One region of the Butyrivibrio sp. TB genome, then DNA from elsewhere that is predicted to be linked to it. Evidence: riboswitches for the same ligand, from Rfam matches in the RefSeq annotation. Region 1 holds a riboswitch; each other region holds the start of a gene.
The links. A riboswitch is a leader RNA that binds a small molecule or an ion and turns the genes downstream of it on or off. The one in region 1 is predicted to bind cyclic di-GMP.
Positions count from the first base shown of each region.

Region 1 (4,255 bases):
AAAGTTACTGTGCATAATCCTCTCACATTGTTGGAGCTGGCTTCTATCTTATTTGCTTTAACGCTTACTTTCATTTCTTTAATCCTCCTGAATAAAATCGTTTTTTCTCTTCCTGATGGCGCTGAGGGTCGTTGTGGCGAGCAGTGCGTTTGTCCGACAAACGCGTTAAGCGGCTCTTACAACACAGACTCCGTCCGTGAGTTTCGGGTGCGCTGCGCTCTACCATCTTTGTCATTTGCTTCAAGGTCCTGCTGGTATAGCATTTCTAAGTTTTTCTTTGCAATCATATACTCATGCATGTCTTTATTAAGCTGAGCATATTCAAGGAATTCTTTTTTCTTCTCTTCAAGGATGCGGCCATATTCATCCCGGAGCTTTTGCATGTTTAGGGTCTGGCCTTTTGGAACTGACTTATAGACTTCCTCTGCTGCCTTATACAGTAGTAGCTCTGACTCATGTTCCTGATAGAAGGTCTTAGAGTAACCACTCTTTTTATAAGATTCGAAGACTCCTTTGTTCTCGGTCTTTAAGTCATTTTCCGTATAATCCATCCGCTCCTTAAGGCTCTCTGCAATACTTCTGCCCCGGACTATATGAAGCGCCATAAGCCTTGTAGCTGCCATAGGTTTCTCCTTTTTATGGGCAAAAAAAGAACAGCTCTTCCGTTACTGGAAAAACTGTCCTTCCTGCCTATACCATTTATTTAGTTTTATATTCTTTTTAATACTCCATGAGCTGACTCTAAGATAAGCTGGAGATTGGCTGCCAAGAACAGGCATGCAAGCATAAGTTAACAGAACACGTTACTTTAGTCATATCTGTATACTCTCATCCTTGTAACGTTCAAACATCCCCGAATCTCTATATAAAAAATCAATCATTACAATAATATGTTACTTTAACTTTTGAATCTAAGCTATACGGTTCATCCGTCCACATATTTTCCCCATTAACTTTAACTTCTTTAACCGTTCCGACTTTATCAGCATCCCAAAAACCATTATGATTTATTCTCTGCCAAGTTCCAATTTTCATGGATTACAACGTTTACACGGATCATAGCCTAATTCTACAAGCTCATCTCTCGTTCCTTCATAATACATTTTGTTCTTTTCCTTCATATCGCTGACACTACTGCATGTTGGATAGTGGAATTTCTTGGTATTGGTATTAACAACGTAAGTATACTGCTGCGTGGTCTGGTCTGTAGTGCTTCTGGTTATATCTTCTTCTGTCGCATCATTTGTTGGAAGAACATATCCGTCTATAGCGCTGTTGCTGCCGTCTGCGTAATTAATATTAACTCCTGGCTGTACGTTATAGCAGAATACGTTGAAGCAGATTCCCATACCTGAATCTTCTACAGAGTACGCTTCAATCTGAACTCCTGTGCATAAGAGGTTGTTACCTTCAAATACAGGTGTAACCCTGTACATTACGTGATTACCGGTTGATTCTATATAATTCGCAACCATATTTTCATATGGAAGCATACCATCAACGTTCATGTACCTTGTACCTGTGACAAGGTTCTTCTCATTGGCGTTCTCACCAGTGAGCTGGTAGCCTATAAGATGGCATCTATTGTAGAGATATGGCGGATCTGAGTCAACGAGTCCTGGGTACTTGTTCTGATTCCAACCTGTAGGTTTTACAGTGCCGATCGATCCGCGAGGTTCTGTTGGCATGAGGTCCTGACCTATGCATGCAACAGCTGTTGTACATCTTCCAAGGCTATCAAGTGCTCCATACTGTTCGTATGATACTGTGGTGATATCGGACGCTGCGAAGGTTGGTATATTGCCGTTTAGGACTACTGATGCACTTCCTGTATAAGCCGGTATGTCGCTCTTGGCATGGGCTTTGGTAAGTGTTAATCCCGGCAGGCTACTTATCAGTCCTATAATAATGAGCATCGCCAATATTCTGTTTATCTTGAAGTTTGCTATTCTCATATGTTTATCCTCTATCTCTTTTCCCAAAAGGTAATAAAAAAGGCACTGCACAGCTGCAATGCCCATTACTCGTGTTACATGCAACTGGCTGACTCTGAGAGTCCCTATAGCTTTGTGTCACCAGATCGCTCTGGCTTTACCGTAAATATGTAATCGTTATTTAGTTAAACTCAAGTATAATTATTTCCTCCTGCCATGTCAATATGTTCATGGCGCTTCCTCAGCCAAACTCCGGAACATCCTCAAAGTCACCTACTGTATACTCGCCGCATATTACGCCATCTTCTATATCGAATCTGACGCCTACTCCATCATCGGTGATAAGATCGACATATGTCTCTCCGTCTGTTTTGTACAGTGTAAGGTTTGATCCTGCAGGAATAGTTTTTTCGGTCCAATAATACTCACTGTCAATATCGTCAGATGAATCTAAAGTCATCTCCTTTTTGGTCACGATAGTCTCACCTGTCTCTCCAACAGGATTGCCGGGATTGATAGAATCGATGCCTACGTAGTACTCAAACTTACCAACGCTAACAGGCATGCCGTCAAATCCAACTGTAAAAGTCTTCTTAACTACAGACTTGCCAAAGATATCCTCAGCTTTAAGAAGTACAAAACTGTTTGCATCTGTGATGTCATTATAGAACAAAGAGTAATCTTCATATATGCGTGGTTCGCTTATCTTGGTATTGTTCAGATCAAATACATACAATGTGTCGCTGTTACCCTCGTCTAATATGTTTATGTACAGATAGCTCTTTCCATTTGCTTTTTCTATTAAAAACATGTTTTCAGTATTACATAATATTTTTTTCTGGTACTGGGAGTCGCCATTTGAAAGAGTGAATTCTTTATAATACTCCTCGGGTACATTTACCGAAAGCTCAAATTCCTCTCCGCCTACAGTAAAACTGTTTTCCTCTCCTTCAAGCTTTGTAACCTTCCAGCTAGGTGCTGTCAGTTCATCATTGAGCTCTATCAGGTTTTCATCGCCGCTAAGACCATCTATTTCATCTCCGGTTCCTTTGACCAGATCACTGATCCTGTCTACGATCTCGTCCTGTGTCAGGTCTTCACCTGTGTAGCACTCATACTCTGTTTTGCCTTCATAATCTTCAGACCAATCGTCAAGTTCATCATCTGAAGGCACTCCGTCTCCATCTTTATCCTCATAGTTATAGTATTTCTCTGAATATGCCACCGAGACTTTGTAGTTTTCATCCATCGTCATGTAATAGGTATAGAGAATTGCTCCAGCATAATCTGTATTATAATTTACTATAAGACCTGCTTTAGGATAGTAGTCGTAACCACTGTTACCGCCTGCGCCGTAGCTCCAGTCATCTATCGAGAGTATTAGCTTTCCATCTGCGAAGGTATACATGCTGACACTGTAGCCCGGATAATCGATCACAAGCTCCGGAACGTCATCATCATCAAAGTATATGAGTTTATAATCATAATCTGCATAGTCATGGCCTAGGCAGTATCTGCTGGCGATCATCTCATATGCTTCCTGATATGAGTCGAACTGTCCATCGGGATGTCCATCTGTTAGAAAAGCTATAGTTGCAGCTGCTGAAAAGTCACTTCCAAAATAGTCCTCAATAGCTTCGGGGTTACTAAAAGTATTATAGTTATAACTATCACTATAATCCTCATACTCTCCGGTACAGATCTGGATCATCTCTCCTTCCTGAGTATCTCCGACTACAACTACATCTGAGATACCATCAAAGTTAATGTCGCATATTCCAACTTCACTGATTTCATCATAATATGTATCATCTTCCTTTGGAGAGTGATAACGGGAATAATACACCTGTGCAAGTTCTGTATCGTCCTGCATTATCTTGAATGAAGACCACTTGCCTGCATCCTTATCGATAAGCGGTATGAGTTCAACTTCGCCAAATGGCTCCATAGTTACTTTCATGGAGTTTTCATCAAATGCTACTACCTGATAGCCATCGCCTGAATAAGATTCTTCTGCCTCATCTTCTGTCTCTTCGGAAGTCTCATCTTCCTCTTCATCAGTCTGTTCTGTTTTTTTATCAGATGGATCATCTGATGACTTGCTATCCTCTTCACCTGCTGCATTCTCTTTGCTTGCTTCCTCAGTAGAATCGGCATTCATCGACAGATCCGTATTGACGCATCCTGTAAGTGTGAGCGCGAGGATACATGCTACTACTATTTTTCTTTTCATACTTGTCACTGACCTCCATTAAAACGCATATATGAATGATACCACGGGATGGGGATATATTTGCAAGTTTTCTGATGAAAAGTGAGTT
Region 1 covers NZ_FOER01000023.1:64,150-68,404, reverse strand. The annotation lists gene BMX21_RS14870 (SpoVG family protein) at 1-74, opposite strand, end outside; gene BMX21_RS14865 (hypothetical protein) at 177-623, opposite strand; gene BMX21_RS14860 (DNA/RNA non-specific endonuclease) at 1,032-1,955, opposite strand; cyclic di-GMP riboswitch class I at 2,032-2,106, opposite strand; gene BMX21_RS14855 (hypothetical protein) at 2,176-4,167, opposite strand.

Region 2 (4,255 bases), on a different contig from region 1:
GTTAATGATGTTGACGTGGAATACTATGATGACGGTAGAGTTATCCTGTATTTCATGGATCAGGTAGTGGATATCACTGACAAATTTGAAGATGGTCGCTGTTATGTTTTTCTTGATGGAGAGGATGAAGATCTGTACGTAACAGTCAGGTATCAGAACGGCTGGGCCATAAGCTCTGATAAGTATCCGGAATACTGATCATGCACAGCCCAAAACAATTGTGACTATCAGTGCAAGCGTTAGAAGCTGCACAACAAAAGGCGAAATGAGAACATTAAACTCATTCCGCCTTTTGACATTTTATATGCGCCATATAATCGCGCGTTTATTTATATATGATAAGACTTCAGCAAACAATAGAATTATTCAGCTGCCAGCTGGAAGAAATTCATCTTCTGGTTAAGCGAATCTGCAAGATCCTTAAGATCTGATGCTGAGTTACTGATAAGTGCAAATGTAGCATTGAGTTCTTCCATAGAAGCATTGGTCTCTTCTGTAGAGGCTGCGTTCTGCTGAGATATAGCAGAAAGCTCTGCAATAAGGTCGATAAGCTGAGCCTTGGAAGAGTTGAGCATATTAACCTTATCAGATATTGTCTGGGTGTTCTGCTCTACGCTATTAACTCCAGTTACGACGCCGTCCATATCAGACTTTGTGCTTGTAAGCTGGGAGCTTTGCTCATTGAAAGCAGCATTTAGTTCTTCTATTATTTCCATACTCTTAGTAGAGTCTGTTACGAGATCTTCTACTATCTCATTGATAGTTGTAGCAGCTGTACTTGACTGCTGTGCAAGAAGACCTATCTCATTAGCAACTACGCCGAATCCCTTACCATAGTCACCGGCTCTTGCAGCTTCGATAGAAGCGTTAAGTGACAGAAGGTTGGTCTGGCTTGATATCTCAGTGATAGAGTGAGATGCATCAGCAATCTTCTTAACAGCGTTGTTGGTAGCTTTGATCTGAGCGTCGATATCCAGCATTGAAGCCATAACAGTCTTGTTCTGTTCCATAAGGCCGTCGAGAGCTTCGACAGTTCTCTTGGCAGCAGTGAGCATCTGGGTTGTAGCACTTGAAAGGTCTTCTACGCTTACTCCGATCTCATCAATGCTATCACCCATTTCGTTAGTATTAGAAGCAGAAGTCTCTACGCTTTCAGCCTGAGATACAGCACCTTTACTGATATCACCTACAGCTTCTGCAACCTGAGTTGATACATGTGAAGCTGTTTGAGCTGATGTAGAGAGGCTATCACCTGACTTTGTAACTTCACCTGAAAGTGCAAGTGTTGCAGAGATAACTTCGTTTAGCTTGTTCTTAAGACCGTCAGCACTTCTTACAATGTCACCAAACTCATCTTTACGACTAATATTCTTACTATCAAATGATGCAGAAAGGTCTCCATTGCCAAGCTTTTCAAGACCACTTACAACGTCTTTTACAATTTTCTTTGATACAAGAAGCATTGTTAAACCGATGATGAAGCTTATTAATAGTACAACTGCGCTCACAGCATTCATTTTCATTGCAGCAGAAGAAAGACTGGATTCCACATCTTCTGTAGATCTTCCTGCAAAAATCATTCCAACTACTGATCCGTCAGAGTTTCTGATAGGGAGATAATATGCATACCAGCTGTTGCCACCAATCTCAAGATCTGTAGAAAGGTATTCACTGCCACCGCTGATAACGGTACTGGTAACTGCTTCGGAGGCGGTTGTTCCTTCCATACGAAGGCCGGTATCTGCGTCAGTCAGAGTTGTTATCTTTCTAACATTTTGGAAGAATACTGTATAAGATATTCCGGTTTTTTCACTAAGTGAATCTAGCTGACTCTGAAATATGTCATGAATAGCTATGTCACCCTTCATAAGTTCATTATCACTGTTAAGTGACCAGTCGCCTGACCATTGACTTGCCATCTCGGATACTTGTAGTGCAGATATATGAAGTTCTTCGGCAAAAGAGTCATAGTAAGCTTTTTTGACCATAGACACGCCTACAGCCGTTACAATAATAGACATAGCTATAAGCATAAGAAGAGCAGTACCGCACAATTTTCCAATAAAAGAGAATTTAGATTTCTTCATTTGTAACCTCATTCATAAAAATAAGCACGAAGGACTCCATGTCTACGTGCTTAAATGTCTGAAAGTGATCACGATTTCAGATTCATATAAATGCAACTGGCTGACATTTCAAAGTCCCTGTAGTTTTGCGTCACAGACTTTCGTCTGCTTTGCCTTTGTTTTTGTTTTCGTTAACACACAAAACGAAATTATACATATTCGCTATTTCATTGACAATATAAATAATCGACAAAATAAGTAATAGTATTTGGTAAAACGTTTGGAAAAAATATATAATCGCATAGAAATCTTTTTTGTTGTAGATCAGCCCTATCAACGATTTTACCCACATGCCGACATGTTGTATTATAAATCGTAGGCATTGCAGTGTTTTTGTGCCTAAAAACCTTATATAAATTTTGTAGATATATGAAGACATTAGAAAGAAAACGAGGTTAGCCATGGAATTTAATAATGTACCAACACCATCTTATATAATTGATGAGAAGAAGTTGAAAGAAAACCTTGAGATATTAAAAGATGTAAGCAAAAGGGCTGGTTGTAAGATACTTCTTGCCCAGAAAGCATTCTCTGCATTCTGCGAATATCCCCTTATTGGGAAGTATCTTGCAGGAGCAACTGCAAGTGGCCTTTTTGAGGCAAAACTTGGTCAAGAAGAAATGGGACTTGAAAATCATGTCTTCTCTCCAGCATATAAGGAAGACGAGATAGAAGAGATTGCAAGAATATGCGATCACGTGATTTTCAACTCTTTTGCCCAGCTAAGTAAATATGGAAAGATCGTAGCTGATATTCATCAAGATCAGAATGATAAATCTGGAAGAATCGAAGGAGCAACTTATAGTAAAGAAAGCACTAATGAGACTTCGAATCTAGGAATCGGCCTTCGCATAAATCCGGAGTGTTCCACGCAGGAAGATGCTATTTACGATCCCTGCGCACCCGGATCAAGACTGGGGATAACCTTATCTTCATTTGAAAAAGGCTTATCAGAATATGGCGATGCATTTAACTATGTTGATGGTCTCCACTTCCATACCCTTTGTGAACAAAATAGTGATGATCTTGAAAAAACTTTAAAAGCTGTGGAAGAAAAGTTTGGTAAATATCTATCACTGCCCCAGATCAAATGGCTCAATATGGGCGGTGGTCACCATATCACCCGTGCAGACTATGATAGAGAAAAGCTTATCAGTTGTATCAAAAATATAAAAGAAAAATACAATGTAGAAGTATATCTCGAACCCGGCGAAGCCATCGCCCTGAATGCCGGATATCTTGTAACACAGGTTCTTGATATTGTAGACAACGATCTTAAGATACTGGTACTTGATGCATCAGCAGCATGTCATATGCCTGATGTTTTGGAGATGCCATATCGTCCGCCGCTTAGAGATTCAGGGGAGGCTTCTGAAAAGAAGTACACCTACAGGCTCTCTTCCTGCACCTGCCTTGCAGGGGATATTATAGGCGATTATTCTTTTGACAAGGAGATACAGATAGGAGACAGGCTGGTATTTGAAGATATGGCTATATACTCCATGGTCAAGAATAACACCTTCAATGGAATGTGCCTTCCATCAATATATGCCATGGATGAAACAGGTGACGTAAGACTTATTAAGAAGTTCGGATACGAAGATTTTAAGATGAGATTGTCCTGATAACATAATAACTTACTATATGTTTGAGGATTGCTGGAGTTTTGTATAAATGTATCAATCTTCAAACACATATTTTAAAACTTATAATACTTGGAGTTTGCTATGAAGAAATTAGAGCTTAAACAGTTCGACCTTGAGCAGATTGCAGACAGCGGTCAGTGCTTTAGATGGACCAGAATTTTGGAAGATAAGGCAGGTAGTGCCACATCTGATATAGAATCCGGAAAGATTAAATATAGGATAATAGCATTTGGCAAGATCCTAAATATAGAGCAGGATATGACATCTGGCATCGTTACCATGGATTGCAGTGATACAGACTTTGATAATATCTGGAAAGATTATTTTGACCTTGATACAGATTACGGCAAGATAATAGATTGTATTCCGGAGGATGACAGTTATTTAAAACGTGCTGCCAGTGCCTGCGATGGAATCCGTATTATAAGACAGGATCCCTGGGAGACTCTTATTACCTTTATTATCTCTCAGAGGAAAAATATA
Region 2 covers NZ_FOER01000034.1:36,410-40,664, reverse strand. The annotation lists gene BMX21_RS17445 (DUF4179 domain-containing protein) at 1-198, shown strand, start outside; gene BMX21_RS17440 (methyl-accepting chemotaxis protein) at 363-2,087, opposite strand; cyclic di-GMP riboswitch class I at 2,176-2,251, opposite strand; gene nspC (carboxynorspermidine decarboxylase) at 2,528-3,751, shown strand; gene BMX21_RS17430 (DNA-3-methyladenine glycosylase family protein) at 3,854-4,255, shown strand, end outside.
Region 2: it holds a riboswitch for cyclic di-GMP, as region 1 does, so the genes downstream of both, BMX21_RS17440 (methyl-accepting chemotaxis protein) here and BMX21_RS14860 (DNA/RNA non-specific endonuclease) in region 1, are expected to answer to the same signal.

Region 3 (4,255 bases), on a different contig from region 1:
AAAGCTTCCTTACCAAGATGATGATGGATGCGATGGAAGAGCTTATATCTGATAATCTTGATGAAGATGCCAGAGGCCAAAAGGCTGTCAAACACGTTCAGAAGGTTGCTGACAAAGCAGCAGAACTTGCCAAAGAGCTTAGAAGAAGCGTAACAGTAGAAGAACTTGCTGCAGAAACTGACCTTACAGAAGATGATATCATCGAAGCTATCCGTATGACAGGCAATAACATAGAAGATATAGATTTTAACGAAGAATGAATCTGATCTGGTAATGATTTAGTAGTCAAATAGGCCCATTGATAAAATTCACAATTAAGCTTCGGGGGCATTATGAAACAGTTTTTGTATGAAATCGTGAGTAATAGCAAAAAAGACAACTCTTTTGACGAAGCAAGAAGATATGCAAAGGAACATGAGGATTTTCAGGTTCTTGCTCATATTTATTTTGGATATGCTCAGCTTGATAAGACAATGGAGATGGTATCATATTTGAAATCTCTTTTCCCGGGAATCAAAATTGCCGGTTCCAGTTCTTGTGGAGAGATCAAGGATGGTCATCTTACAGATCGTTCTATTCAGATATCCATATCTTTTTTTGAAAAGACTAAGATAAAAACAATTATATATGATTGCAGGGATAGGAGCGAGTTTGATAACGGCATTCTCATGCAAGAAATGGTTGACAGCGATCCTTATGCAAAAGCTGTAGAAGTAATTGTTGCAACTCATTCAGGACTCCATGCTCAGAAATTTTTTGATGCTCTCGAAAAGTGTAATGAATCTGTGGCTGTATTCGGCGCAGCTGCTGCCAAGTATGATGATACAAGTGATACCTTTGTATTTAATGAAGATGGAATATCCCTCTTTGGTATAGTATGCGTATTGTATTCAGGTGAGGACTTTCATATCAGTACAGCTTATGCACTTGGCTGGAAGGAACTGGGCCATTCGATGACAGTCACTAAGGCTGAGTCTGAGAAGCTATATGAACTAGACGGCGAGCCTGCTTTTAATGTATACAAAAAGTATTTGAAAATTCAAAATGACAGTTCTTTTTCCAGAAATGCACTGGAATTCCCGCTTATGTATAGTGAATATGATGTTGACGTTGCCAGGATCTCCTTAAAATGTGCCAGTGACGGAACTCTCTACCTTGGCGGAGAACTAAGAAACGGTGATATAGTAAGACTTGGCTATGGTGATCCTGTAGCCATCCTGGACAGTGTATACGAAGCTCAGGACAAGATCAGATTATTCCAGCCTCAGGCGATATGGATCTATTCCTGCATGACGAGGATGAGTTTCTGGGGAGATGATATTGACTGCGAGATATCACCCTTTGATAAGATCGCTCGCACGTCCGGATTCTATACATTTGGTGAATACATAAGGATTGGCAAAAAAATCTATATCCATAATGCAACTCTTATTTCAATTGGTATGAGAGAGAACGCTCCTGCAGGAATCCCTGTAATGGCTCTTCCAAGGCTCACCCAGAAGAAAATGAGTGGTGAAATATCCATGGTTGAGCGCCTTGTAAGCTTCATTCAGGCGACAACAGGAGAACTCGAAAGACTTAACAAAAATCTTGCTCAAAAGGCACTAACTGACGATCTGACCCGAATATATAACAGGCGCAGGATAGAAGAAATAATGGAGAGCTTTATTGAAGAAGGTCGTCAAAGCCGCGATCAGATTTTCTTCCTGCTTATGGATATAGATTATTTTAAGCAAGTCAATGATACTTATGGACATGACACCGGAGATGTTGTTCTTAGGAAGGTTGCAGGCGTTCTTAAGAATTACATGAATGATGATTGTGTTCCCGGAAGATGGGGCGGTGAAGAGTTCATGATCGTAGCTCGTAATATCACCAAGACCATGGCTCTTGACCTTGCTGAGAGTATCAGAAGAGATATCTGTGATGAAGATTATGATCCGGTTCCGGAACTAACTGTATCTATAGGTATAGCCGGTATGTCTCCAAACGATAATATTCTGGAATTATATAAAAGGGTGGATAAGGCTTTGTACCATGCCAAAAAATCCGGAAGAAATTGTGTGTTTTTCAGCACTGACTGATATCTTTGGACAGATGGAAGGATTAATAATTTTTGACATCTATCTCGTTATTTGCTGCTAAACTTATTCAATAGTTAAGACGAATTAACCCTTTATTAGTGCTACAATATAAGGCTTTGTACATCCTGACCTGGGAAACTAAAGAAAACCGGTGGTCATTTTTTGTAAATATTACACAATAAAAAAATGCGGGATTTTCGCGTTTTTTGAAAAAAGGTGTTGATTTTTTGAAAATAATCTGTTATATTTTACTACGTTGAATCCACGAGATAATCTTTAGCAAAATAAGCGAAAGCTTATGACGCAAAGCTATAGGGCCTTTAAAATGGCAGCCAGTTGCACTGTACTTTAAATTCTTGCCGTCTGCTTTATGCAGACGGTTTTTTACTTGTGTACCGGCTCATTTCGAACTTGTAACTTCAATTCATTGTTAAAAAATAATCTTTTTTCACTCTTTCTCCGATATATTTATATGACGTAGGCGGTAAAAGGATTTTTATCGTTCTTAATATGATCATGATATTTTTATGAAACTCCCAGAACTAAGGATTGGCTTAGTGAGCACAGTATGAGAGTAAATAATAGTCTTAGGTCTAAGATCTTCAAGTCTATGCTTTGTCTTATAACAGTTATTATCATGACTGTTTCTTTTGCATTGCCGCAAACTGTAAGATATTCCAAAGCTGCGCCTCCGGAAGCTGAGAAGCTTGATGATGAACCGGTAGAGGCGAATTTCTATGGAGATATAGTCCCATCTTCTGATATAGCTAATTATAAAAACGGAAAAACAGGAACAAGGACAGTTAAAGTTGGATATTTTATGATAGACGGCTTTCAGATGTATGATGAGAATTATGGATATTCCGGTTATTGCTATGATTATCTTCAAAAGATCCGAACCTATACCGGGTGGGATTATGAATATATAGGAGATGATGAAGATATAGCATTCTCTGATCTGTACAGGATGACTGTTGAGGGCGAGATCGACCTTATAGGCGGCATAACCTGGACACAGGAAAGGGCTGATAAGCTCATCTTTTGCAATGTGCCAATTGATATGGAGTATACGACCATATATGTAAAAAATGGCGATACAACTTTTCTTGCCGGCGATTATTCCAAATGGAGAGACATAAGGCTTGGCATTGTCAGGGGGACTACTTACGTTGACAAAGTCAGGGATTTTGCAGAATCGAATTATTTTACCTACAAGGGATATTATTATGACGGTGATGAAGATCTAATTGCTGCTCTTGAAAACGGCGATATTGATGCCTTTGTTTCTGGAAGTTCCCATAACTTTCCCGGAGTTTCAATTTTGGCACAGTTTGATCCAAGCTATTTGTTTTTTGCCACGGGGCTTGATAACAGTGATCTTATGGACAGTCTCAATCATGCTCTTTCTCAGATAGAGACTGTTGATGCAGGCTTTAAAGAGTCACTTATGTCCAAGTATTATCAGGGCAACGGCACTAGTAATATTACATTCACATCCACAGAGAAACTCTATCTTGATTCCCTTATCACTAATAACAGAACCTTTACTCTTTTGGCCAATCCCGATAACTGCCCATTATCTTATATTGATGAAAACGGTAAACCATCAGGTATCCTTGTGGATATGACAACGTCTATACTTGACAGTATAGGCCTTTCATATGAATTTTATGAAGTATCTGACAGATTTGAATATATAAATGCTTATAATGAGCACAGAGCAGATATAGTGATCGACTTTATATCGGATTTTGGCCGGTCCGAAATGGGAGGATATTACGAGTGTGATTCCTATTTTGATACCTCTCTTGCCAGTGTCCATAATGATAAAGAGTATTCTTATGATACGATAGTAAAAAGACATGGAGACGGAATCTTTAATGATAGTATACTTCAAAGCCTAAGCGATACTGATAATGTTGTATTCCTTGATTCTTTAGAAGCTACAAGGCGTTATCTTGCAGCTCATCCCAAAGCCTGTACAATGCTGCCCTTGGAAAGCGCGGTAGTGCTTGTCGGACAAGAAGAGACCAATGCACTTGTTGCTGAAGATATATCTTATAGAAATCTGCGCTTTTGCATGGCTGTTAACAGTAGCTGCGGCCATTTTCTTATAGGAATCTTTAATAAAGCATGTAACTCTTTTCCTCAGCAAAAAAGAGCTGAGATCA
Region 3 covers NZ_FOER01000008.1:26,396-30,650, reverse strand. The annotation lists gene BMX21_RS06885 (sigma-70 domain-containing protein) at 1-260, shown strand, start outside; gene BMX21_RS06880 (sensor domain-containing diguanylate cyclase) at 333-2,084, shown strand; cyclic di-GMP riboswitch class I at 2,353-2,428, shown strand; gene BMX21_RS06875 (ATP-binding protein) at 2,653-4,255, shown strand, end outside.
Region 3: it holds a riboswitch for cyclic di-GMP, as region 1 does, so the genes downstream of both, BMX21_RS06875 (ATP-binding protein) here and BMX21_RS14860 (DNA/RNA non-specific endonuclease) in region 1, are expected to answer to the same signal.